Linked DNA regions of Micromonospora rhizosphaerae. The protein of the gene in region 2 interacts with the protein of the main gene of each other region in a pairwise test. Links are inferred from orthologs where the notes say so. Each region holds a gene or a part of one and is shown on either strand. Other genes may lie near its edges. The genes, in order: ftsZ and rlmN.

Region 1 (6,681 bases), 3.8 Mb from region 2 along the record:
GGAAGCCGGACGCGTGCAGCACCGACCCGGCGGCGTACGCGAGCACGGTGAAGCCGACCACCGCGATCGGGTAGAGCCCAGCCGAGGGCAGCGCGGCCCGGCGCAGCGCCCATCGGCCGGTGATCCCGGCCGCCACCCCGACCACCGCGCCGAGGCCCAACTCGTACGCGACCAGCAGGACCTCGTACCACCAGGCGTGGGTGGCCGGGGCGTTCCGGGAGAGGAGCACCACCAGGATCACCACCGGGGCGTCGTTCATGCCCGACTCGGCCTCGAGCGTGGCCACCAGCCGGGGCGGCAGGCGCAACCGGCGCAGGGTGGCGAAGACCGCGGCGGCGTCGGTGGAGGAGAGCACCGCGCCGTAGAGCAGCGCCAGCCGCCAGTCCAGGCCGAGCAGCAGGTGCACCGCGAGGCCGACGACCAGGATGCTGACCACCACGCCGACCGTGGAGAGCGCGGCGGCCAGGCCGAGCACCGGCCGCAGGGTGCTCCACCGGGCGCTCAGGCCGCCCTCGGCGATGATCACGATCAGCGCGCAGAACCCGAGCATCCGGGTCAGCTCGACGTTGTCGAACCGGATGCCCAGCCCCGCCTCGCCGATCGCCACCCCGAGCGCGAGGTAGACGAGGAGACTGGGCACCCCGAGCCGGGTGGAGATGCGGACCGCGCCGACCGCAACCAGCAGGACGGCCGCGCCGAGCAGCAGCGCCAGATCCAGCCCGGGGGTCATCCGCGGCCGGCCTGGACGGGCCTCACTCGGCCGATCCGTCGCGCAGCCGGCGCAGCACGTCGGGCAGCTCCGGCGCGGAACGGTCGACCAGGAAGAGCTTGTCCCGGCTCGCCGCGCCGGTCCGCAGCGAGACCGCCGCCGGTCGTACGCCCAGCGCGTCGGCCAGGGCCCGGCGGGCCGCCTCGGTGGCCCGGCCGTCGACCGCCGGGGCGGTCACGGCGATCACCAGGGCGGGCCCGTGCGGGCCGTCGAAGCGGCCGCCGACCCGGGCCCGGGAGGCGCCCGGCTTCACCCGCACCGCGACCGTGAGCGTGTCGTCCATGGGCACCCGCGCTCAGCTCGGATCGGCGTGGGCGAGCAGGGTGGTGTCCGGCGTGCACCGGGCGCACGGGGTGAAGCCGAGCTCGATCGCCTCGGCCACCGGGAGCCGGGACGAGAGCCGGTCCAGCAGGTGCGGACAGGCGGCAAGGTGGTATCGCGGCCGGCCCTGCACCACGTGCACCGGGGTGCGCAGCTCGGCGACGAGGGCCGCGTCCTCGGGCCGCACCCGCTGGACGGCCGGCTCGTCGGCCGGCGCCTCGTCGGTGCCGGGCCCCGGTGCCGGCCTCGGCCGCAGATCGGACCCCGACGGCGGCTCGGGCGGTTGCCGCCACCCGGTGCCGACCGTGGGAGGAACGTGCTGGACGGGGATCTCCGGCTCCACGACCGGGGCGCCGTACGGGCTGCGGGACGTGGCCGGCCCGCCCCGACGCCGCGCCGTCCGGTCGGTCGTCGCCCGGGTGGCGGCCGCCTGGCGGGCACCCACGACGAGGGCGACGGCGGCCAGCAGGCTGGCCCCGATGGAAGTGATCAGCAGCGGACCGGACCCACCGGCCAACCCGGCCGCCAGGAGCACGACGGCGACGAGGATGAGCAGGATGCTGGCGACTGCCACAGCTCACCCCCGCCGCATCGTTTCGGTGTGCGGCCGACGGCCGTCCGGGGACGGGCGCCGACGGCGGATCAGCGACCCGACTCGAGCGAGCCCGAGCGGCCGCCGCCGTACGAGCCGGCGGTGGCGAGGCCGTTGCTGCCGCCACCGGAGCGGTTGCCCTCGGCGCGGTTGACCTCGGCCTCCAGGCCCTGGCCCCGGCCGTCCAGGTCGCGCAGCTGGCTCTCCAGGTACGCCTTGAGCCGGGTGCGGTACTCCCGCTCGAACTGCTTCAGCTCCTCGATGTGCTTCTGCAGCGCGGTGCGCTTGGCGTCCAGGCCACCCATGGCCTCCTGGTGCCGCTGGCGGGCGTCCCGCTCCAGGGCGTCGGCCTTGGCGCGGGCCTCACGGGTGACCTCCTCAGCCTTGGAACGGGCCTCGGAGAGCAACTGGTCGGCCTCGCGACGGGCGTCCGAGACGTGGTCGTCGGCGGTGCGCTGGGCCATCATCAGCACCCGCAGCGCCTGCTGCTCGCCGTCACCGGAGACGGTCGGGCCGCCCTGGGCGCGGACCTGCTCCAGCTCGGCCTGCATCGCCCGGGCCGCCTGATCGGCGGCCGCCTTGTCGCGCTGCACCCGGTCCAGCTGGGCCTTGACGTCGTTGAGCTCCGCCGCGAGACGGGCGTCGCCGCCGGGGCCGGCGGGAGCGCCACCACGGCCGCCGCGCTCCACCTGAGCGCGCAGCTCGTTGTTCTCCTCGATCAGACGGGCGAGCTCGCGCTCAACCTCGTCCAGGAAGGCGTCGACCTCCTCCTCGTCATACCCCCGCTTGCCGATCGGCGGCTTTTTGAAGGCGACGTTGTGGACGTCGGCCGGGGTCAGCGGCATCGAAACTCCTCGGGTCAGTTGCGGCCGCGTAGCGTGCCGGTCATCAGGAAACCGCGATGATCGACGGCGTTAACACAAACCTCATCAGCACGAACAGGATAACCAGGAGCACAAGCGAGGCCAGGTCGATGCTCACGTTACCAATTCGCAGTGGTGGGATCACACGCCTCAACGCCTTGAGGGGCGGATCAGTGACGCTCCACACGGATTCGAGTCCTGCCGATGCTCCGCGCCCCGGTTGCCAGCGGCGCCCATAGGCCAGAACGGCACTAAGCACAAATCGGGCCAAGAGAACAAGCAGGAACAGATAAACGATCAGGTAGAGCACTTGCAACAGGATCGACAACACGGCAGGCGACGTCCCTCGGTCGAGCGTGGGCTAGCTCAGGCTGAAAAAGCCGCCCTCAGCGATCTTGGCCTTGTCCTCCGCGGTGACCTGGACATTGGCCGGTGAGAGCAGGAACACCCGGTTGGTCACGCGCTCGATCGTACCGCGCAGCCCGAACGCCAGCCCGGCCGCGAAGTCAACCAGTCGACGGGCGTCCGCCTCCTCCATCTCGGTGAGGTTGATGATCACGGGCACGCCGTCCCGGAAGTGCTCGCCGATGGTGCGCGCCTCCCGATAGGTGGTCGGGTGCAGCGTGGTGATCTGGTAGCGCTGTTCATCTTCGGTCACCACCGCGCGCTCCCGGGGCTGGACCTGCGGCGCGAGGGCGAGGTTGTCCCGGGTGTGGTAGGTCAGCGCGCCGGAGGTCTCCCCGGCGCCCGACCGGGTGATCGACCGTACGCTGGACCGCTCCACCCGCTCGACATCGGCCCGGTCGGTCTCCACCGCCCGGCTCGCGGCGCGCTCGGTCAGCCGGCCGCGGTCGCCGACCCGGGGCCGCGGCGCCGGCGGCTCCTCGGACTCGTCGTCCTCCTCGTCGGCGAACTCCTCGGCGTACCGGCTCGACCGGTAGCGCGAGTCGCGGTAGCCGCCCTTGTCGTAGCCACCGTCCTCGTAGGCCCGCTCGTCGTCCTCTTCGACCAGACCGAGCCAGACCCCCGCCTTGCGCAGAGCACCCATCCCGCGCCCCTCCGTCCGCCGTGCGGCACGCACCCCCGTGCCGTGTCGCCTGTCGCGAGTGGACAACCTGCCCACCGGACCGGATCGGCAATCCCCTGACGGGCGATTCCTTCTCGCCCGCCATGACCCCCGGACAACGGGATGCCGTTCCTGAACAACACCGATGTAATTTGCTTCGTTCGCGGTCAGGCTACCGCAGCGTGGGACGCATTCCGAGCAACGCGCTGCCGACGCGGACGTGTGTCGCGCCGTATCCGATCGCAATTTCCAGGTCCCCGCTCATCCCGGCGGACAGCGCGGTGGCCGCGGGGTACAGCCCCCGGAACCACCCCGTCACCTCGGCCAGCCGGGCGAACGCCCGCTCCGGCTCCCAGCCCAGCGGCGCCACCGCCATCAGGCCGCCCAGCCGCAGCGCCCCCGCGCCGGCCACCGCCTCCGCCACCGGGCCGAGGCCGCGGTCCGGGTCGGCCGAGTCCGGCACCGCCCCGCCCCGCGCCGGGTCACCGTCGATGCTGACCTGGACCAGCACGTCCAGCGGCCGGTCCCGGCCGGCCGCCGCGGCCGCGTCCAGCGCCCCGGCCAGCCGGACGCTGTCGACCGACTGGACGACGTCGGCGTACCGGACCACCGAGCGGCACTTGTTGCGCTGCAGCTGGCCGATGAAGTGCCAGCGCGGCGCCACCCCGGCCGCGGCCACCTCGGCGGCCTTGGCGGCCGCCTCCTGGTCGCGATTCTCCCCCACGTCGGTGACCCCCAGCCCGGCCAATGCCACCACGTCCCCGGCCGGGTAGGTCTTGGTCACCGCGATCATGGTGACCTCGGTACGGTCCCGGCCGGCGGCGGAGCACGCGTCCGCGATCCGGGCCCGGACCCGGGCCAGTCCGGCCGCGAGCTCGGCACGACGATCCGGTCGTACCGTGGCTGTTCTGTCGGTCATCGGCGCGGCTCAGGACCCGTTCTTGAGGAAGTCGGGCACGTCCACGTCGTCGAAGAGCACCCGGCGCGGCGACTGCTGCGGGGCCGGCATGCTGGCCGGCGGCGAAACCGGCGAGTTCGGCTGCGCCGGCTGGTTCTGGTTGGTCTTGCGGCCCGGCTCGGCCGCCTTGTACGCGGGCATGCCCCCGTCGAAGCCCGCCGCGATCACGGTCACCCGAACCTCGTCGCCGAGCGCGTCGTCGATGACCGCGCCGAAGATGATGTTGGCTTCCGGGTGCGCCGCGTCGGTGACCATCTGAGCGGCGTCGTTGATCTCGAACAGGCCTAGGTCGGAGCCGCCGGCGATGGAGAGCAGCACGCCCCGGGCGCCGTCCATGCTCTGCTCCAGCAGGGGGCTGGAGATGGCCGCCTCGGCCGCCTCGACCGCGCGGTTCTCGCCCCGGGCGCTGCCGATTCCCATCAGCGCGCTGCCGGCACCGTTCATCACGCTCTTGACGTCGGCGAAGTCCAGGTTGATCAGACCCGGGGTGGTGATCAGGTCGGTGATGCCCTGGACACCGGAGAGGAGCACCTGGTCGGCGGTCCGGAAGGCGTCCATCATGCTGATGTTGCGGTCGCCGAGCGCGAGCAGCCGGTCGTTCGGGATGACGATCAGCGTGTCGCACTGGTTGCGCAGCTCGTCGATGCCGGACTCGGCCTGCACCTGGCGACGCTTGCCCTCGAAGGAGAACGGCCGGGTCACCACGCCGATGGTGAGGGCGCCGAGCTTGCGGGCGATGTTCGCCACCACGGGGGCGCCGCCGGTGCCGGTGCCGCCGCCCTCGCCACAGGTCACGAAGACCATGTCGGCGCCCTTGAGCACCTCCTCGATCTCGTCGCGGTGGTCCTCGGCGGCGCTCTTGCCGACCTCCGGGTTGGCGCCGGCGCCGAGGCCCCGGGTCAGCTCCCGGCCGACGTCGAGCTTGACGTCGGCGTCGCTCATCAGCAGCGCCTGCGCGTCGGTGTTGATCGCGATGAACTCGACGCCCTTGAGCCCAACCTCGATCATCCGGTTGACGGCGTTGACGCCGCCGCCCCCGATGCCGACGACCTTGATGACCGCCAGGTAGTTGTGCGGAGGTGTCATCTCCGGTCCTTTCCATTCGAGATTGGCATGGGCCGACCCCACACGGCTTGGCCAGACCAGCGGTCGACGACGGCAGTCCCCGGTAGCGGCTGAGGCTGAACCCTCACCCTCTACTAGAGGCTTACAGTTATGTCAACCACTGATCCTCTTCCGGGCAACGTAAGCGGCTCCACGCCGAGAGCCAAGGATCTGATCGGCGTGTCGCCGCCGGAGCGGGACGACTCACTTTCCCCGCCCACCTGAGAGCCCGCCGGCCGGCGGATCACTGGAAGGTCACCACGTCCGGCGCGCTGACGTCGATCGTTTTCGCCTGCTGACCCAGCAGGGCGGTGGCCACCCGCGACTTTTCCGCGCCCCGGGTCGCGTCCCCCCAGACCACCATCCGGTCGGCGCGCAGCCGCAGGGTGATCCGGGCCAGCCCGGCCACGTCCACCGAGACCAGCTCGGCGCGCAGCTGCGGGGTGAGCGCGGCGAGCACCGCCAGCCCGGCCCGGGTGCCGGGGTCGCCCGGGCCCGGCCGGTCCACCCGGACCAGCGGCAGCGCGTCCGGGGCGCGGGGCACGGTCCGGAAGACGACGCCGGAGCGGTCGATCAGGGCGAACTGCTCCCCCTGTGGCACCGCCGCGACGGCGGTCCGCTCCACCACCCGGATCACCAGGGTGCCCGGCCAGTCCCGGGACACCGACGCGCGCTCCACCGGCGCCAGCGTGCCGACCCGGCGGGCGGTGGCGGCCAGGTCCACCTGGGCCAGCGGCGTGTCGTCGGGGACCGCCGCCGCGTCCCGCACCTCGACCGGGGTGACCAGCTCCGCGCCGACCACCCGCACCTCGCGGACGCCGAACAGGCCGGTGCCCAGCAGGGTCCAGGCGACCAGCCCGGCCAGCGCGAGCACCCCGGCGGCGACCGCCCACGGCAGGGCGGCCCGCATCCGGCGCCGCCGGGCCCGCGCCATGAACCGCCGGGTCGATGGCGGGACCGCGTCCGTGCCGGCCCGGACCAGCTGCCAGCGGCGTACCGGACCGCGCC
Region 2 (16,707 bases):
CCGGTGGTTCCAGCAGCGGTGTGCCGTCACGTACGTAGCTGACCAGCCGGTGCAGGGTGTCGACCGCGCGGACGTGGACGCCGGGGATCACCGCCGCCTCGGCCGCGTTGGTGACCGGCACGATGACCCGCTCCAGACCGGCCCGGGCGGCGGCGGCCACCATCGGCAGGACACCGCGGACCGGTCGAACGCTGCCGTCCAGCCCCAGCTCACCGAGGACCACCACCCGCTCCAGGGGCAGCAGCGGCAGTTCCCCGGCGCCGCCGAGCAACGCGGTGGCGATGGCCAGGTCGAACGCGGAGCCGAACTTGGGCAGGGTGGCCGGCAGCAGGTTGAGGGTGATCCGGCGGTTCGGCCACTTCTGCCCGGAGTTCACGATCGCCGCGCGGACCCGGTCCCGGGCCTCGTGTAGTGCGGTGTCGGGCAGGCCGGAGATGGCGACGGCCGGCAGTCCCGGCGCCAGGTCGGCCTCCACCTCCACCACGTGCCCGGTCACCCCGACCAGGCCCACGCAGAGCACCTTGGCGTAGCTCATGCCGCGCCGTCCATCTCAGAACGCGCCCTTGAGATGCTCGACCCGGGCCGCGCCGGCCCCGGAGAGGTGGACCGAGAGGACGTCGAAACGCACCTCGTCGGCGGTGGTGCCGGTCTCGGCCAGCCACCGGGCGGCCAGGCCGCGCAGCCGGCGCGCCTTGGCCGGTACGACCGCCTCGGCCGGGCTGCCGAAGTCGCCCGTACGGCGCGTCTTCACCTCGCAGAAGGCGAGCACCTCGCCCTCCCAGGCGATGATGTCGATCTCTCCGTCCGGGCACCGCCAGTTCCGGGCGACCGGGCGCAGTCCCGCCTCGATCAGGTGCCGGATCGCGCACCGCTCGCCGTACCCGCCGACGGCCTGGTTCTGCTTCGTCATGGCGGCCACGGTGCGCCCCGCCGGGCCGGACCGGCCGCCCCGGAGCCCGGATCTGTGGACAACCGGGCGACCTGTGGACGGGCCGACGATCATGCTGGCGATGTGCTACCCGACGGGCGGCCGTCGTGGATCGGGCACCGATGATGGTCCTCTTCGTGCCGCCTCGACCGGTTGCGCCTCCTTCCGGCGGATGGCGCGCGTGGAGTCGGATCGCATACGGTGCCGGACGTGGACGGACGTAGGAGCTTCCCCGAAGATCAGCAGGGGTCGCGCTGGAGCGACGGCGGGTACGGCGAGCCGGACTGGACCGGCGGGGGAGACCCGCGCTACCGCGACGACGACTTCCGGATCCCGGAGCAGCGCGGCGGCTCCGAGGTGGGCCGCCACGCCGACCCGGCCGCCGCCGGTTACGGCGACTCGGGACGCTTCGGAACCGCCGACCCGCTCGGCGCGGACCGGGTGCCCGACGCGGGGCCCGGGCCCCGTGGTGGCTACCCGATCGTCGAGCCATCCCGCCCGGCCGAGCCGGCCCACACCGGTCCGACGCCGATCATCGTCGGGGACCGACCGGCCGGCCCGACGGCGGGGCCGGAGGTGGCGGGTGGCCCCATGCCGCACCCGCTCGAGATGCCCACCGGACCGATGCCGGCGGTCCCGCTGCGCCCGGACGCCCCGGCGGCCGGCGACGGCGTCTACCGGACCCGGCGGCCGGCGCTGGCCGCGCTCCTGGCGCTGCTGGTGCTGGTCTTCGAGCTTCCCGCCGTGCGGGTCCTGCTCAACGGGCTGGTGGGTGACCCGGTCTCGGCGCCCAACGTCGTGGTGGGCACCTTCCTGGTGGCCGGGCTGCCGATCTTCGCCGCCGGCCTGTACGGGCTGCGCACCGGCGGGCTCGCCCTCGCCGAGGGCGCCCGCGGCTGGCTCCGCCCGCCGACGGCGTACCTGACCGTCGGCCTGGTGCTCTTCGTGGCCGCCGCGCTCGCCGCCGGCTGAGTGCCGTCCGGCCCACCGGCCGTTCCGCGCCGACCAACCGCCCACCGTCGTCCAGCGGTGCCCCTTTTAGGGCGAAATGCGGCAGGAGGTGGCCCTTCCTTCCACCCGGGGGCTGGCGGGGAGAGCAGGGGCGTACACTGGTCAACTGGCGACCGCCTCGCGCGGTCGACCTCGCGCGCCCTTTCCACGGTTTCCCGTGGGGCGACGGCCTCCCTGGTCCCGATCATGTCGGGCCCGCCACGGCCGGCGACCGGGCGCCAGGACGCCCGGCCGCCGGCCGGGCGGGACAACCAGGGATCGCAAGGAGTACCCCACCATGGCCGTCGTGACCATGCGCCAGCTGCTCGAGAGCGGTGTCCACTTCGGGCACCAGACCCGGCGCTGGAACCCGAAGATGAAGCGCTTCATCTTCACCGAGCGCAACGGTATCTACATCATCGACCTGCGCCAGACCCTCGACTACATCGAGAAGGCGTACGACTTCGTGCGCAACACCGTGGCCGAGGGCGGCACCATCCTCTTCGTCGGCACCAAGAAGCAGGCCCAGGAGGCCATCTCCGAGCAGGCGACCCGGGTCGGCCAGCCGTACGTCAACCACCGCTGGCTCGGCGGCATGCTGACCAACTTCCAGACGGTGTACAAGCGGCTGCAGCGGATGAAGGAGCTGGAGGCCCTGGGTGACCTGAGCGGCACCGCCGCCGGTTACACCAAGAAGGAGACCCTGCAGCTCTCCCGCGAGAAGGACAAGCTGACCCGCACCCTCGGTGGCCTGCGGGACATGCAGAAGCTCCCGGCCGCGGTCTGGGTGGTCGACACCAAGAAGGAGCACATCGCCGTCGACGAGGCCCGCAAGCTGGGCATCCCGGTGATCGCCGTGCTCGACACCAACTGCGACCCGGACGAGGTCGACTTCCCGATCCCGGGCAACGACGACGCCATCCGCTCGGCCGAGCTGCTGACCAAGGTCGTGGCCGCCGCCGTCGCCGACGGTCTGATCGCCCGCTCCGGCCGTCGCCGGGGCGCCGAGGAGAAGCCGGAGCCGGGTCAGGTCGGCGCCGACGAGCCGCTGGCCGAGTGGGAGCGCGAGCTGCTGGAGGAGCCGAAGAAGGCCGAGGAGCAGCCGGCGACCGCCACCGCGGAGTGATCGCACCGCGTCCCGCCGTCCGTTTTCACGGGCGGCGGGGCGCGGCGGATCCGCCGGGCACAATCCGCCCGGATCCGGGTAACCCGGCAGCCAGACCATCCCACCGCAGTCTCAACACCGAAGAGAGAGTCATGTCCAACTTCACCGCCGCGGACGTCAAGAAGCTCCGCGACCTCACTGGCGCCGGCATGATGGACTCCAAGAAGGCGCTGACCGAGGCCGAGGGCGACTTCGACAAGGCCATCGAGATCCTGCGCGTCAAGGGCGCCAAGGACGTCGGCAAGCGGGCCGGCCGCACCGCCGCCAACGGCCTGATCGCGCACTCCGGCAAGTCGCTGCTCGAGCTCAACTGCGAGACCGACTTCGTCGCCAAGAACGACGCCTTCATCGCACTGGCGCAGCAGCTGGTCGAGCACGGCGAGCGCAGCGGCCTGCGGACCGCCGAGGAGCTGCTGGCCAGCAGCATCGACGGCAAGCCGGTCGCCGACCTGATCCAGGAGCAGTCCGCCAAGATCGGCGAGAAGCTCGTGCTCAACCGGTTCGCCCGGCTGGACGGCAACACCGCCGTCTACCTGCACCGCAAGAGCCAGGACCTGCCGCCGGCCGTCGGCGTGCTGGTCGAGTACACCGCCGCCCCGGCGAGCGCCGGCCGGTCGACGGCGGACGAGGAGGCCTTCGACTCGGACGCCCGCGGTGTCGCCATGCAGATCGCCGCGATGCGGCCGAAGTACCTCAACCGCGACGAGGTCCCGGCTGAGGTCGTCGAGTCCGAGCGGCGCATCGCCGAGCAGACCGCCCGCGAGGAGAACAAGCCCGAGGCGGCGCTGCCGAAGATCGTCGAGGGCCGGGTGAACGCCTTCTTCAAGGACTTCGTCCTGGTCGAGCAGGCGTCGGTCGCCGACAACAAGAAGACGGTGAAGCAGGTGCTGGCCGAGGCCGGCATCGAGGTGACCGGCTTCCTGCGGTTCGAGGTCGGCCAGGCCTGAGCCGCCAGATCGGGCGCATGACGCGTTCGTGGGCATGGAACGTCGACGAGGAGGCCGCCGGTGTACATGACAGGCACCGCGGCCTCCTCGTCGCATAGGGTCGGCAGCGGCAGGTATGCGGTACGCGGCGCACGCGAGGTGCGCGACTGGAAGGGCGGGTCGGATGACGCAGGTTGTGAGTGACCGGAGCCTGGCGGCGGATGATCCGACCGCCCCACCGCCCGGCCGGGCTCGCCGGGTGGTGCTGAAGCTCTCCGGCGAGGTCTTCGGCGGCGGCGCGATCGGCGTCGACCCGGACGTCGTACAGGCCATCGCCCGGCAGATCGCCACCGTGGTCCGGCGCGGCGTGCAGGTCTCCGTGGTGGTCGGTGGCGGCAACTTCTTCCGCGGCGCCGAGCTGCAGAAGCGCGGCATGGACCGGGCCCGGGCCGACTACATGGGCATGCTCGGCACGGTGATGAACTGCCTCGCCCTCCAGGATTTCCTGGAGAAGGAGGGCATCGAGACCCGGGTGCAGACGGCGATCACCATGGCCCAGGTCGCCGAGCCGTACATCCCGCTGCGGGCGATCCGGCACCTGGAGAAGGGCCGCGTGGTGATCTTCGGCGCCGGCGCCGGCATGCCGTACTTCTCCACCGACACGGTCGCCGCCCAGCGGGCGCTGGAGATCCGCGCGGACGTGGTGCTGATGAGCAAGAACGGCGTGGACGCGGTGTACACCGCCGACCCCCGGGTCGACCCCACGGCCCGCAAGCTGGACTCGATCACCTTCTCCGAGGCGCTGCGCCGAAACCTGCGGGTGGCCGACGCCGCGGCGTTCAGCCTCTGCATGGAGAACGGCCTGCCGATGCTGGTCTTCGGCGCGCAGGGCGACGACACCATCGTCCGGGCCGTCGGCGGTGAGAAGATCGGCACTCTGATCACCGCCTGACCGGCCCTGCCGACGGCAGCGGTCCTCCGAAACGACACAGAGCCCACGACGAGCAACAGAAGGAGGCGAGGAGACCGGTGATCGACGACACCCTCCTCGAGGCCGAGGAGAAGATGGAGCGTGCCATCGAGCACGCCAAGGAGGAGTTCGGCGCCATCCGCACCGGTCGCGCCAATGCCGCCATGTTCTCCAAGGTCGTCATCGACTACTACGGCAGCCCCACGCCGCTGCCCCAGATGGCGTCCATCGCGATCCCCGAGCCGCGCATGGTGATCATCAAGCCGTACGACAACTCGCAGATCAACGCCATGGAGAAGGCGATCCGCGACTCCGACCTCGGCGTCAACCCGAACAACGAGGGCAACCAGCTGCGCATCCTGCTCCCGCAGATGACCGAGGAGCGCCGCCGCGAGATGATCAAGGTCGCCCGGCACAAGGGTGAGGAGGCCAAGGTGGCGATCCGCAACATCCGCCGCAAGGGCAAGGAGGAGCTGGACCGGCTGGTCAAGGACGGCGAGGTGGGCGAGGACGAGGGCCGCCGCGCCGAGAAGGACCTCGACGACCTGACCCACCGCTTCGTCGCGACCGTCGACGAGCTGGTCAAGCACAAGGAGAACGAGCTGCTCGAGGTCTGAGCCCGCACGACGACCTGCCGTGGCACCGGTGTGCCGCCGCCTTCCGAGGTGGTGGAACGCCGGTGCCTTCGTCGTCCGGGGCCATCGTCCGCCGTGCCGGGTTCCCGGGTGCAGTAGGCTCGGCACGATTCCCGACCACCACCGAATGAACGGCGGGGATCGGCCGGCCGTCGGGCCGGTCAACCGGAACAGTCGCGCCTGTAGGGGAATGTCTTGGTCTTGCGTCATGTGGTGGAACTCGTACCGGCTCCGCTCGGTGCGTGATGTCCCACCTCGACCCCTACGGCGGCACCGAGCCGCACGGCTGGGACCGGCCGGACCGCCCGTCCGCGCCGCCCTGGCCGGAGCCTGAGCCCGGACCGGGGCCGTGGCGGCGACCGGGCGACAACCCCGAGTTGTACGCCGATCCGCATGGCCGCCCCCGGCCCACGGCCAACCCGTACGCCGACCCGCGCGTCCGCCCGACCGGCGACCCGTATGCCCGGCCCCGGCCGGACGACGACCGGTACGCCGCGCCGCACGGCCGACGACCCGGCCCGTACGACGAGCGACCTGGTCCCGGCGACGGGCCTCCGGGCCGGGACCACAACGACCGGGGATACCGGAACGGCGGCCGCGACGACCGGTGGTATCCCGGCCGGGACGAGACCCCGGGCCACCCGGGTCAGGACCGCTTCTGGGGCGAGCCGGGCCGGGCCCACCCGGACGCGCGGGACGACGAGTACCCGACCGCCCAGATCGCGCCGGTGCGGGCGGAGCCGGACCCGGAGCCGGAGCGGCCGCCGGGCCGGCGCCAGCGCGGCCGACGCCGGGCCAGCGCCGACCGGCCGGCCACCCAGCAGGCCCCGACCGGCCGCGCCGGGCGTAACCTGCCGGCCGCCATCGCGGTCGGACTGGCCCTCGGCGCGGCGATCCTGGTGCCGCTCTTCTTCTACCGGCCGGCGTTCCTCGGCGTGATCGCCGCGGCCGTGGCGGTCGGCACCTGGGAGATGTCCCGGGCGGTCCGCCGCGGCGGCGCGCACCCGCCGCTGGTGCCGCTGATCGCCGGCGGCGTGCTCACCGTGGGGCTGGCCTGGTTCGCCGGCCCGGACGCGCTGAGCCTCGGTCTGCTCGTCACCGTGCTCGGCACGATGATCTGGCGGCTGGGCGACGGCCCGGGCAACTATCAACGCGACCTGACCGCGGCCACCCTGATCGCGGTCTACGTGCCGTTCCTCGGCGGCTTCGCGGCGATGCTGGCCGCCGTCCCCGGGGACGGGCACCTGCGGGTGCTGGTGACCCTGGTCGCCGTGGTCCTCTCCGACACCGGCGGGTACGCGGCCGGCGTCGCGTTCGGCAAGCACCCGATGGCACCCTCGATCAGCCCGAAGAAGTCCTGGGAGGGCTTCGCCGGTTCGGTCACGGCGGCGGCCGCCGGCAGTGCCGTGCTGATCTGGCTGCTCTTCCACGTGCCACTGTGGTGGGGTGCCATCTTCGGGGTGGCGATCTCCTGCGCGGCGGTCGTCGGCGACCTCGCCGAATCGATGATCAAGCGGGACCTCGGGGTGAAGGACATGAGCAACCTGCTCCCCGGGCACGGTGGCCTGATGGACCGGCTCGACTCGATCCTCTTCGCCGTGCCGACCGCGTACCTGCTGCTGGCGGTCTTCGTGCCGGTGGTGAACTGAGGCATGAATCACGTCCGTGGGCCCGAGTCCTCCGCGCGGTCGGGGCCGATTCGGCACCTACGGACGGCTGCGCTCCGCTCCTGGCGTGTCAGACTGGACGCGCTATGACGAGCCTGCCCTTGATCTCCGTAGACCCCGACGCCCGCGGCCGCCGGCCCGCGATGCCTCCCCGGCACCTTGCCGACCTGGACCTGCCGGGGCGGCAGGCGCTCGTCGCCGAGCTGGGGGAGCCGGCGTTCCGCGCCAAGCAGGTCTCCAACCACTACTTCGGCCGGTTGGTCCGTGATCCCGCGCAGATGACCGACCTGCCGGCCGCCACCCGGGAGCGGCTGGCCGAATCGCTGCTGCCCACCCTGCTCACCCCGGTGCGCGAGCTGGCCTGCGACGACGGCGCCACCCGCAAGGCGCTCTGGCGGCTGCACGACGGCTCGCTGGTGGAGAGCGTGCTGATGGGCTACCCGGACCGGGTCACCGTCTGCATCTCCAGCCAGGCCGGCTGCGGCATGGCCTGCCCGTTCTGCGCCACCGGCCAGGCCGGGCTGACCCGCAACCTCTCCACCGCCGAGATCGTCGACCAAGCGGTCTACCTCGCCGGCGTGGCCGCCTCCGGCGCGGTGGCCGGTTCGCCGCCGCGCCTGTCCCACGTGGTCTTCATGGGCATGGGCGAGCCGCTGGCCAACTACACGCGGGTCATCGCGGCGATCCGCCGGCTGGTCGCCCCGGCCCCGGAGGGGCTCGGCCTGTCCCAGCGGCACATCACCGTTTCCACGGTGGGCCTGGTTCCGGCCATCCGCCGACTGGCCAGCGAAGACCTCTCAGTGACTCTTGCGTTGTCGCTGCACGCCCCCGATGATGACTTGCGCGACGAACTCGTCCCGGTCAACCAGCGCTGGAAGGTGTCCGAGGTGCTGGACGCGGCATGGGACTACGCGGCTCGGACGGGGCGTCGCGTGTCGATCGAGTACGCGATGATCAAGGACGTGAACGACCAGCCGTGGAGAGCCGATCTGCTCGGGCGGCTGCTGGCCGGCAAGCTTGCCCACGTGAATCTCATCCCGCTCAACCCGACTCCGGGCAGCCGCTGGGACGCGAGCCCGAAGCCGGTCGAGCGGGAGTTCGTCCGGCGGTTGCGCGACGCCGGGGTGTCGACCACGGTGCGGGACACCCGGGGACGCGAGATCGACGGCGCGTGTGGGCAGCTCGCTGCCGCCGAGGACAGGGACACCGACCCGCCGCGCGAAGCAACGGCGTGACCGGGCGTAGCGAACGAGACCAGGAGACATAGTGGCGAGTCAGGGTCAGCGTTTCCGGCGCAAGGCGCTCCGCCGGGGATACAAGGTCGACGAGGTGGACGCCTTCCTGGACCGGGTCGAGGCGACACTTGCCGGCCAGCCGATCGGCGCCCCCGTGGCCTCCCAGGAGGTCCACGACGTCGTCTTCCGGGTCCGCTTCAACGGCTATGACGAGTGGCAGGTCGACCTGCACCTGGACCGCGTCGAGCGGCAGCTCGCCGAGCTGGAGGAGCGCGGCCCCGGCGGTCGGGGCGGCGACCCTCGGATGGCCGATCGGCTCGGCCCCCCGATGCGGGACGACCGCGGTCTCTCGCCGGTGCCGCAGCCGCCGATGCCGCCCCGGGCCATGCCGGCGCAGGCCGGCCCGCCCTACGGCAGGTACGACGAGCCGACCGGCGCCTTCGCCGGCGGGTACGACGGTCCTCGCGGCGGCTACGACGCCCCACGCGGCCCGGGCGGCCCCGGCCCGATGGGACCGGGCGCCCCGATGGGCCACGGCGGCCCGCCGTCGCGCGGCCTGCCGCCGGGCCCGGGCGGGTACGGCCCGGACGAGCAGCGCTTCGACGGGTTCGAGGCCGGCCGGCACGGCCGGCCGGACATGACCGCCGAGATGCGGATGCCCGATCGGGACCTGCGCGGCGGTGGCCCGGCCGGTCCGCCGCACCTGCCGCAGCAGGGCATGGGCGGTGGCCCCGCGATGGCCGGCCCGCCGATGGCCGGCCCGCCCGTGGGCGGTCCGCCGATGGTCGGCCCCCCGATGGCCGGGCCGCCCGGCAGCGACCTCTACCGGGTGGACCAGATCCGTCGCAGCTTCCAGGTGCGTCGCTTCGGCAGCGGGTACGACCCGGACCAGGTCGACCGGTTCTTCGAGAGCCTGCTCGGCGGCATGCAGGGCCGCAACCCGATGCCGGTCCACCCGAAGGACCTGGACACCCTGCGCTTCGGCCTGGTGCAGGGCGGCTATTTCGAGGCCGAGGTCGACGCCGCGCTCAAGGACGTGCAGGACATCCTCTTCGGCCGCTGAGCTGGTAGGACGACGAGGGCCCGCCCCCGACCGGGGGCGGGCCCTCGTGCGTTCCTGTCGGCGCTCGACCGGGGCCGGTCTGCCGCAGGTCAGGACCGCAGGCCGTTGCGGCGCAGCACCACGTCGCCGATGACGATGGCCAGCAGCAGCACGGCGATCCCGACCAGCCAGATGTCCTCGACCTTGCCCTGGTGGTTGCCGCAGAGCATCGCCAACAGCGCCAGCGCGGTGAGCACCGCGCCGATCCGTCCGGACCTGCGGTGTCCGGGCTTGTGCTGATCTGGCGCGGTTACCGGCTCGCTTCCTGCCACTGTCGGTCCTTCCCTCGCGATCGGATCTCCGGTTAGTCTGGCACGCCCCGTGCCGGGCACGGCGCAGGGTCCGACCTGATGGGGGACGCATGACCCGCGCGGACGACCGCGAACTGCTCAAGAGGGCGTACCAGGCGTGGGACGCGGAGGACTGGCCGGTGGCCGGTGAGTTGCTGGAGCGGTTGGCGCGGCGGTATCCGGACCATTCTCGGGCCGGGGTCTGGTGGTACGACGCGGCGCTGGCCCACAAGTTCCTGCGTAACTGGGCGAAGGCGGACGAGCTGGGCCGGGAGGCGGCGGCGCGGGCTGAGCCCGGCACCCAGGACCCGGCGTTCTGGAACCTCGGCATCGCGGCCACGATCATGGAGGACTGGGCCACGGCCCGGAACGCCTGGCGGGGCTACGGCCTGACGGTCCCCGACGGCGACGGCGAGATCATGGGCGACTACGGGGTCACCCCGGTCCGGCTGAACCCGGGCAGCGGCGGCGAGGTGGTCTGGGCGCTGCGGCTCTGTCCGGCCCGCGCGCGGGTGCTGAACGTGCCGACGCCGGAGTCGGGGCGCCGGTTCGGCGAGATCGTGGTGCACGACGGGGCCCCGAACGGGGAGCGGGAGGTCGCTGGCCGGACGTACTCCGTCTTCGACGAACTGCTGTTGTTCCGGGCGTCCGAGCTGCCCACCTCGTCGCTGACGGTGGTCGGCGACGCCGAGGACGTGCGGGCCCTGGCCGCACTCTTCGACGCGCACGGCTACGCGGCCGAGCCGTCGAGCGGGGTCCGGATGATCTGCTCCTGCTGCAGCGAGGGCCGGGTGTCCCAGAACGCTCAGCACGAGGTCGGCGGCGAGCAGGGGGTGAACCTCGCCGCCCCGGTCGACGAGATCCCAGGCCTGATGGAGCGCTGGCGCTCCGCCGCGCCGGCGCGGCGGCGCTGGACGGGGCCGGCCGGGGCCTGAGCGCCGGGGCCGTTGGACCCGTCTCCGGCGGGGCGGAAGGGCACTACCGCCGTCGCGGGTCGGCGACCACACTGCCTCCGGTAGCGTCTTCACGTACGCCTTGATTGCCTTCTTGAGGGGGACTGCGGTGCGAGTGACCGGTACGGGACACGCCAGCATGCGGATCGACACGGCCGCGGGCAGCATCCTGTGCGACCCGTGGGTCAATCCCGCCTACTTCGCCTCGTGGTTCCCCTTCCCCGACAACTCCCAGCTCGACTGGGAGTCCCTCGGGCAGGTTGACTACCTGTACGTCTCCCACCTGCACCGCGACCACTTCGACGCGAAGCACCTGCGTGACTTCGTGTCGAAGGACGCGACCGTCCTGCTCCCCGAGTTCCCCACCTCGGAGATGGAGGACGAGCTGCGGGAGCTGGGCTTCACCAGGTTCCTCAGGGCGCCGAACGAGCAGGTGGTGGAGCTGCGCGGCGGCCTGAAGATCATGATCCAGGCGCTGACCAGCCCGACCGACGGCCCGATCGGTGACTCGTCGCTGTGGGTGGAGTACGACGGCGTACGGCTGCTCAACCAGAACGACGCCCGCCCGACCGACCTGAGCGTCTTCGCCGAGCTGGGCCACGTGCACGCGCACATGCTGCAGTTCTCCGGCGCGATCTGGTACCCGATGGTCTACGAGCTGCCGCAGGCGGCGAAGACCGCGTTCGGCAAGCAGAAGCGGGACCGGCAGTTCGACCGGACCTGGCGCTACATCGACGACCTGAAGGCCGACCACGTCTTCCCGATCGCCGGGCCGCCCTGCTTCCTCGACGATGGGCTGTGGCAGTTCAACGACATCCATGGCGACGAGGGCAACATCTTCCCAGACCAGTCGGTCTTCATCTCCGAGTACGCCAAGGTCGGCGGCACCAACGGGATCGTGCTGCTGCCGGGCAGCGTCACGGAGATCACCACCGAGGGGGCGACCACCACGCACCCGGTGCCGGTGGAGGAGTTCTTCGCCAACAAGGTCGCCCACCTGGAGGAGATGCGGGAGCGCAAGCGCCCGATCATCGAGGCGGAGAAGGCGTCCTGGCGGCACCCCGAGATCGATGTGCTCAAGGAGATGAAGCGGCGGATCGAGCCGCTGCTGGACGAGTCGATCTACATCGCCAAGGGGGTCGGCGGCCCGGTCCGCTTCGACCTGGTCGGCACCGACAGCTCGGGCGGCGAGACGATTGAATCTATCGTGGTGGACTTCCCGGGCAAGCAGGTGCGGCCGTACGCCGACGAGAAGGTGCGCTACCGGTTCCGCACCGAGCGGGCGATGATCGAGCACCTGCTGCACCTCGGCGAGGTGGACTGGGTCAACTCGCTCTTCCTCTCCTGCCGCTTCTCCGCGGCCCGGATCGGCCAGTACAACGAGTTCGTCTACTCCTTCTTCAAGTGCCTCTCCGAGGAGCGGCTGCAGTACTCCGAGGGCTGGTACGACGAGCACGAGCGGGCCGTCGACGCGGAGGACATCACCCTCGGGGACTGGGTGGTGCAGCGGCGCTGCCCGCACCTCAAGGCGGATCTGAGCCGGTTCGGCGTCATCGAGGGCGAGCAGCTCACCTGCCAGCTGCACGGCTGGCGGTTCGACCTGTCCAGCGGCCGCTGCCTGACCAGCGTCGGCCACAAGATCCGCGCCCACCGCGCCGACGCCGAGACCCCGGCCCCGGCCGGCGAGGCGGCCAGCTGACGACCCGGCCGGGGCGCGCGGATGTAGCGCTCCGGCCGCACCCAGCATCCGCGCCCGCGTGGCCCCCGCTGTGCGCCACGATGCAGTGGAGGGTGGCGAACGCCGCAGGCCGGCACCGACCGGACACCAGCGAGAGCGGGGCGGGGCGTGACGGGGGCAGACGACCAGGAGAGGGCGTACAAGTACCGGCGGGACCGGGAGATGGCCCGGGACCCTTCCCGGGTGGAGACGTTCAGCGACGGGATCTTCGCGGTTGTACTGACGGTGATGGCCGTCGAACTGCTCCAGTACGGCCCGGCCCGGGTGGGCGGAAGGGAGCTTCCCGATGCCCTCTCCCAGGCCTGGCCGTCCTACCTGGCGTATGTGATCACCTTCGCGATCGCCGGCCAGGTCTGGCTCACCCACCACAACGTCTGGCGGTATGTGGTCCGGGTCGACCAGACGCTGCTGGTGTTCAACCTGCTCCTGCTGCTCTTCGTCGCCGCGATCCCGTTCACCGCCGACCTGCTCTCGGACAATGTGCGCGGCAGCGCGACCGAGCAGCGGCTGACCGGCGCGCTCTACGTCGGCACCGTGCTCGGCCAAGCGCTTTTTTTCAACCTGAGCTGGTGGTGGGCCCGCCGGCGGCACCTGCTCAACCCCGACCTGGACCCGGGGCTGGCGAAGGCGGTGGCCCGCCGGCTCCGCGTCGGCCCGCTGCTCTACCTGATCGCCTTCGCCGTCGTCTTCATCGACCCGGTCCTCAGCCTGTTCGCCTACCTCCTCCTGGTCGGCCTCTACCTGATCCGCGGCCCCGGCGACCTGCCCTCCTACACCACCCCCGCCTGACCCCGCGGTCGTGCCCGACCCGGCCCGGCGTATTGCGCGGAGGACGGGCCGAGCGGGCACGACCGCGGGGAGCGGGGGTGGGGTCAGCGGCCGAGGTCGGCGAGGACGCGGTGGGCGGCATTGTGGCCCGCGGCGCCGATGACGCTGCCGGCCGGGTGGCAGCCGGCGCTGCCCGCGTACACGCCGTCGATGCCGGTGGCGTACGGCATCCGGTCGGTGAACGAGACGGTGTTGTCCACGTGGTGGATGTGGCCACCGGTGATGCCGAAGTGCGCCTCGATGCCGGGCGGGGGCAGCGGCACGGCGTCGGCGATCAGGTCGCCGGTGCCGGGTGCGTACCGCTCGCAGATGGCGATCAGCTTCTCGACGTAGCCGGGGAGCGCCTCGTCCCAGGTCGTACCGGCCAGCTCGTAGGGAACCGACTGGACGAAGAGCGCCGACGAGTGGTGCCCTGCCGGGTCGGACAGCGACGGGTCGACGGTGGTGTGCAGGTACCACTCGATGGTCGGCTCCTCGGGCAGCCGCCCGGCCTGCACGTCGGCCCACATCGCGCGCAGCGCGGTCATCGGCGACTCGCCGCCCGCGCCCACCAGCGACGCCGAGCCGGGGAGCAGGTGAATCGTGGAGCCGAACGGGCTCGGCGCTTGCTTGGGCAGGCAGGAGAAGTGGGGCAGCCCGGTCAGCGCCAGGTTGAGCTTGAGCGTGGTGCCGGGGCGGCGGACCGCCGCCATCCGCTCGCGGAGCGGGGCCGGGAGCGCGCCGTCGGGCAGCAGGTCCATCAGCCGGTACGGGTCGCACGCGCCGAGCACCACCGGAGTGGCGACCTCCCGGCCGTCGCCGAGGACCACGCCGCTCGCCGCGTCACCGTCCAGGGTGATCGCCGTGACCGGCGTGCCGGTGAGGATGGTCGCGCCGGCCTTCCGGGCGGCCTCGGCAAAGGTCTGCGAGACGGTCCCCATCCCGCCCTCGGCGATCATCCAGGTCCCGCCGGAGCCGGGCAGCCGGCACATGTTGTGCGCCAGGAAGTTGTGCCCGGTTCCCGGGTCGTCCGGGCCGGCGTTCAGCCCGGAGATGCCGTCGGTGACCGCGTACATGCTGACCAGCAGCTCGGAACGGAAGTCGAAGCGGGCCAGGTAGTCGGCGACCGAGCCGCGGACCATGTCGACGAAAACCTGGCGCAGCGCCGGGCGGATGTACCGCTCGGCGGTCTCCTCCACCGGCAGCGGCTCGGCCAGCCAGGCCGGTGCGAGGTCCTCGCGCAGCGCGGCCAGCTCAGCCTGGAGGGCGTCGTCGGCGGCCACGTCGGCGGGGGAGAAGAACTTTGCGAGCTGTTCCCGGCTGGTCGCCGTGTCGCTGCCGAAGAGCAGGTACGGCGTGCCGGGCCCGCCCGGCGTAGGCAGGAAGTAGTGCGGGTCGCGGCGCAGCACCGGGATCTGCACGTCCAGCGTGGCGAGCAGCTCCGGCTGCATCAGCCCGAGCAGGTACGACCCGGTGGAGTGGCGCAGCCCGGGGACCTTCGGGAACGGGGTCTCGGTGCGGGTGGCGCCGCCGATCACCTCCGCAGCCTCCAGCACCAGCACCTCCAGGCCGGCGCGGGCCAGCAGGATCGCCGAGACCAGGCCGTTGTGCCCGGACCCGATGATCACGACGTCGGCGCGGGACGGCAGCTCATTCGCTTCGCTCATGCCCGGGCAGCCTAGTGCCGCGACGGCTCCGGCGGGAGGTCATCGGGCCCGGACGGCCCGCCAGCGGCTCAACACCAACGTTGCCGAGTACCCGGCCAGCGCGATCACGTGGAACAGATAGAGCCAAAGCAGCACCGCCACCCCGCCGCCGATCTCGTCGAAGCCGCCGAACGGCACACCCAGGTCGAGCGGGAGGGAGCAGAACAGCACGAACCCGTGCAGGAAGCCGGAGAGGTTCGCCGCGGTGAACGAGCCCACCCCGAGCGTCGACAGCCAGTCCGGCGAGGCGGGCACGACCACCCGGAAGATCCACATCACCACCGGGGTGAGGGCCAGCCACGTCCCGAGGAACGACAGCACCACTCCGAGCGCGCCGACCCAGCCGCCCCGGCGGACCAGGTGGGTGGTGAGCGGCAGCGCCATCAGGATCGACAGCAGCAGGGCCGGGGCGGGGGCGAGCAGCGGGAGCAGCAGCACCGACCCCGCCAGCCGACCAGGGCCTCGGCCTGGCCGGGCGGGGTGGCTACCGAGACGAAGGCCCGGCGCGCCGTACAGCGACGCCGGCAGCAGCGAGGCCAGCGCCGCCAGCGGGGTCAACCCCAGACCGGCCTCGACCAGCGCGGCCACCGCCCGGTGCGCGCCGATGTCGGTGGGCAGCGTGGTGATCGCGTACGACGTGAGCCGGTGGACCCGGTCGTCCCCGGCGATCAGCCCGGTCAGCCAGATGGCCAGCAGCGCCACCGGCACCACGGCGATCGCCCCGTAGAGAGTGATCGCGGCGGCGTGCAGCGAGAGGCCCCGGCCGCGTACCGGGCGGAACGCCGCGCTGACGATCCGCCGGACCCCCTGCCATCGCCTCCCCATCGCGATCTCCTTCGCCGCGGGCCGACTCGGCACGCATTACCATCCGGCGGCATGACGATCGTCTCGACCGACCGCCTAGTGGTGCGTGAGTGGACCGGGGAATCGGCCGACCTGGCCCGGATCTTCGACATCTACTCGCGCGCCGAGGTGATGCGCTGGCTGGGCGGGGGATCGGGGCTGCTCACCGATCCGGCGCAGGCGAAGGAACGACTGCAGGCCTGGCGGGACTGTACGCGGACGGCGTCACGCCCACCGACGACATCGAGGTCGGCTGGCACCTGCACCCGGACTCCTGGGGGCACGGCTACGCCACCGAGGCGGCCCGGGCGGTCGTCGAGCGGGAGTTCGCCACCGGCACGAATCAGGTGTTCGCGGTGGTGATGGCGGGCAACGACGCCTCGATGGCGGTGGCCCGCCGGCTGGGCATGACGCACGTCGGCACCCGCACCGACTGGTACGGCGGTGAGGAACTGGAGGCCTTCGTCCTCTGCGCCACGGGCTGACCGTTCGGGGGAGATCAACAAACCGGGTCCGCCCGTATTGTCTGCTCGTGTTGATCCGCTTCGACGCCGCCCCGGACCGCGTCCGCCTCAACGCCGCGTACCGCCGGCTCCTTCGCGGGCCATTTCGCCCGTACCGGGGCACCGGTGTCGTTCTCTGCCTGCTCGCTGTCGTCGCGCTGGTCCCGGACCCGGCGTTCGTCGCGCCGATCCTCGCCGGCGCCGGAGTCCTGTTCATCTTCTTTTCGCCCGCCCTGATGCTCCACCGGG

Evidence for each region.
Region 1: the proteins of rlmN (region 2) and ftsZ interact in binary tests that used the Escherichia coli proteins (3 or more experiments, as listed by UniProt). The link is inferred for Micromonospora rhizosphaerae from one-to-one orthologs.

The regions. Positions count from the first base shown.
Region 1 is NZ_FMHV01000002.1:6,180,283-6,186,963, forward strand. What follows is about bases 3,598-6,483. They hold ftsZ (cell division protein FtsZ), read right to left. Parts: upstream 5,656-6,483; coding sequence 4,540-5,655; downstream 3,598-4,539. Other genes in these bases: GA0070624_RS29140 (YggS family pyridoxal phosphate-dependent enzyme), read right to left, coding at 3,784-4,530; GA0070624_RS29150 (cell division protein FtsQ/DivIB), read right to left, coding at 5,918-6,483. Also shown: GA0070624_RS29110 (potassium/proton antiporter), read right to left, coding at 1-730; GA0070624_RS29115 (DUF167 domain-containing protein), read right to left, coding at 753-1,052; GA0070624_RS29120 (hypothetical protein), read right to left, coding at 1,065-1,664; GA0070624_RS29125 (DivIVA domain-containing protein), read right to left, coding at 1,733-2,527; GA0070624_RS29130 (YggT family protein), read right to left, coding at 2,571-2,876; GA0070624_RS29135 (cell division protein SepF), read right to left, coding at 2,907-3,593; more of GA0070624_RS29150, read right to left, coding at 6,484-6,681. UniProt on the Escherichia coli protein: Essential cell division protein that forms a contractile ring structure (Z ring) at the future cell division site. The regulation of the ring assembly controls the timing and the location of cell division.
Region 2 is NZ_FMHV01000002.1:2,349,127-2,365,833, forward strand. Bases 6,473-9,441 are described here. They hold rlmN (dual-specificity RNA methyltransferase RlmN), read left to right. Parts: upstream 6,473-7,367; coding sequence 7,368-8,516; downstream 8,517-9,441. Other genes in these bases: GA0070624_RS11465 (phosphatidate cytidylyltransferase), read left to right, coding at 6,473-7,263; GA0070624_RS11475 (DivIVA domain-containing protein), read left to right, coding at 8,548-9,441. Outside these bases: GA0070624_RS11430 (YifB family Mg chelatase-like AAA ATPase), read right to left, coding at 1-535; GA0070624_RS11435 (YraN family protein), read right to left, coding at 551-910; GA0070624_RS11440 (hypothetical protein), read left to right, coding at 1,139-1,900; rpsB (30S ribosomal protein S2), read left to right, coding at 2,217-3,044; tsf (translation elongation factor Ts), read left to right, coding at 3,176-4,030; pyrH (UMP kinase), read left to right, coding at 4,194-4,961; frr (ribosome recycling factor), read left to right, coding at 5,039-5,596; more of GA0070624_RS11465, read left to right, coding at 5,860-6,472; more of GA0070624_RS11475, read left to right, coding at 9,442-9,579; GA0070624_RS11480 (DUF2631 domain-containing protein), read right to left, coding at 9,669-9,890; GA0070624_RS11485 (tetratricopeptide repeat protein), read left to right, coding at 9,980-10,843; GA0070624_RS11490 (Rieske 2Fe-2S domain-containing protein), read left to right, coding at 10,971-12,560; GA0070624_RS11495 (TMEM175 family protein), read left to right, coding at 12,762-13,388; GA0070624_RS11500 (phytoene desaturase family protein), read right to left, coding at 13,472-15,073; GA0070624_RS11505 (YhjD/YihY/BrkB family envelope integrity protein), read right to left, coding at 15,113-15,937; GA0070624_RS11515 (YcxB family protein), read left to right, coding at 16,488-16,707.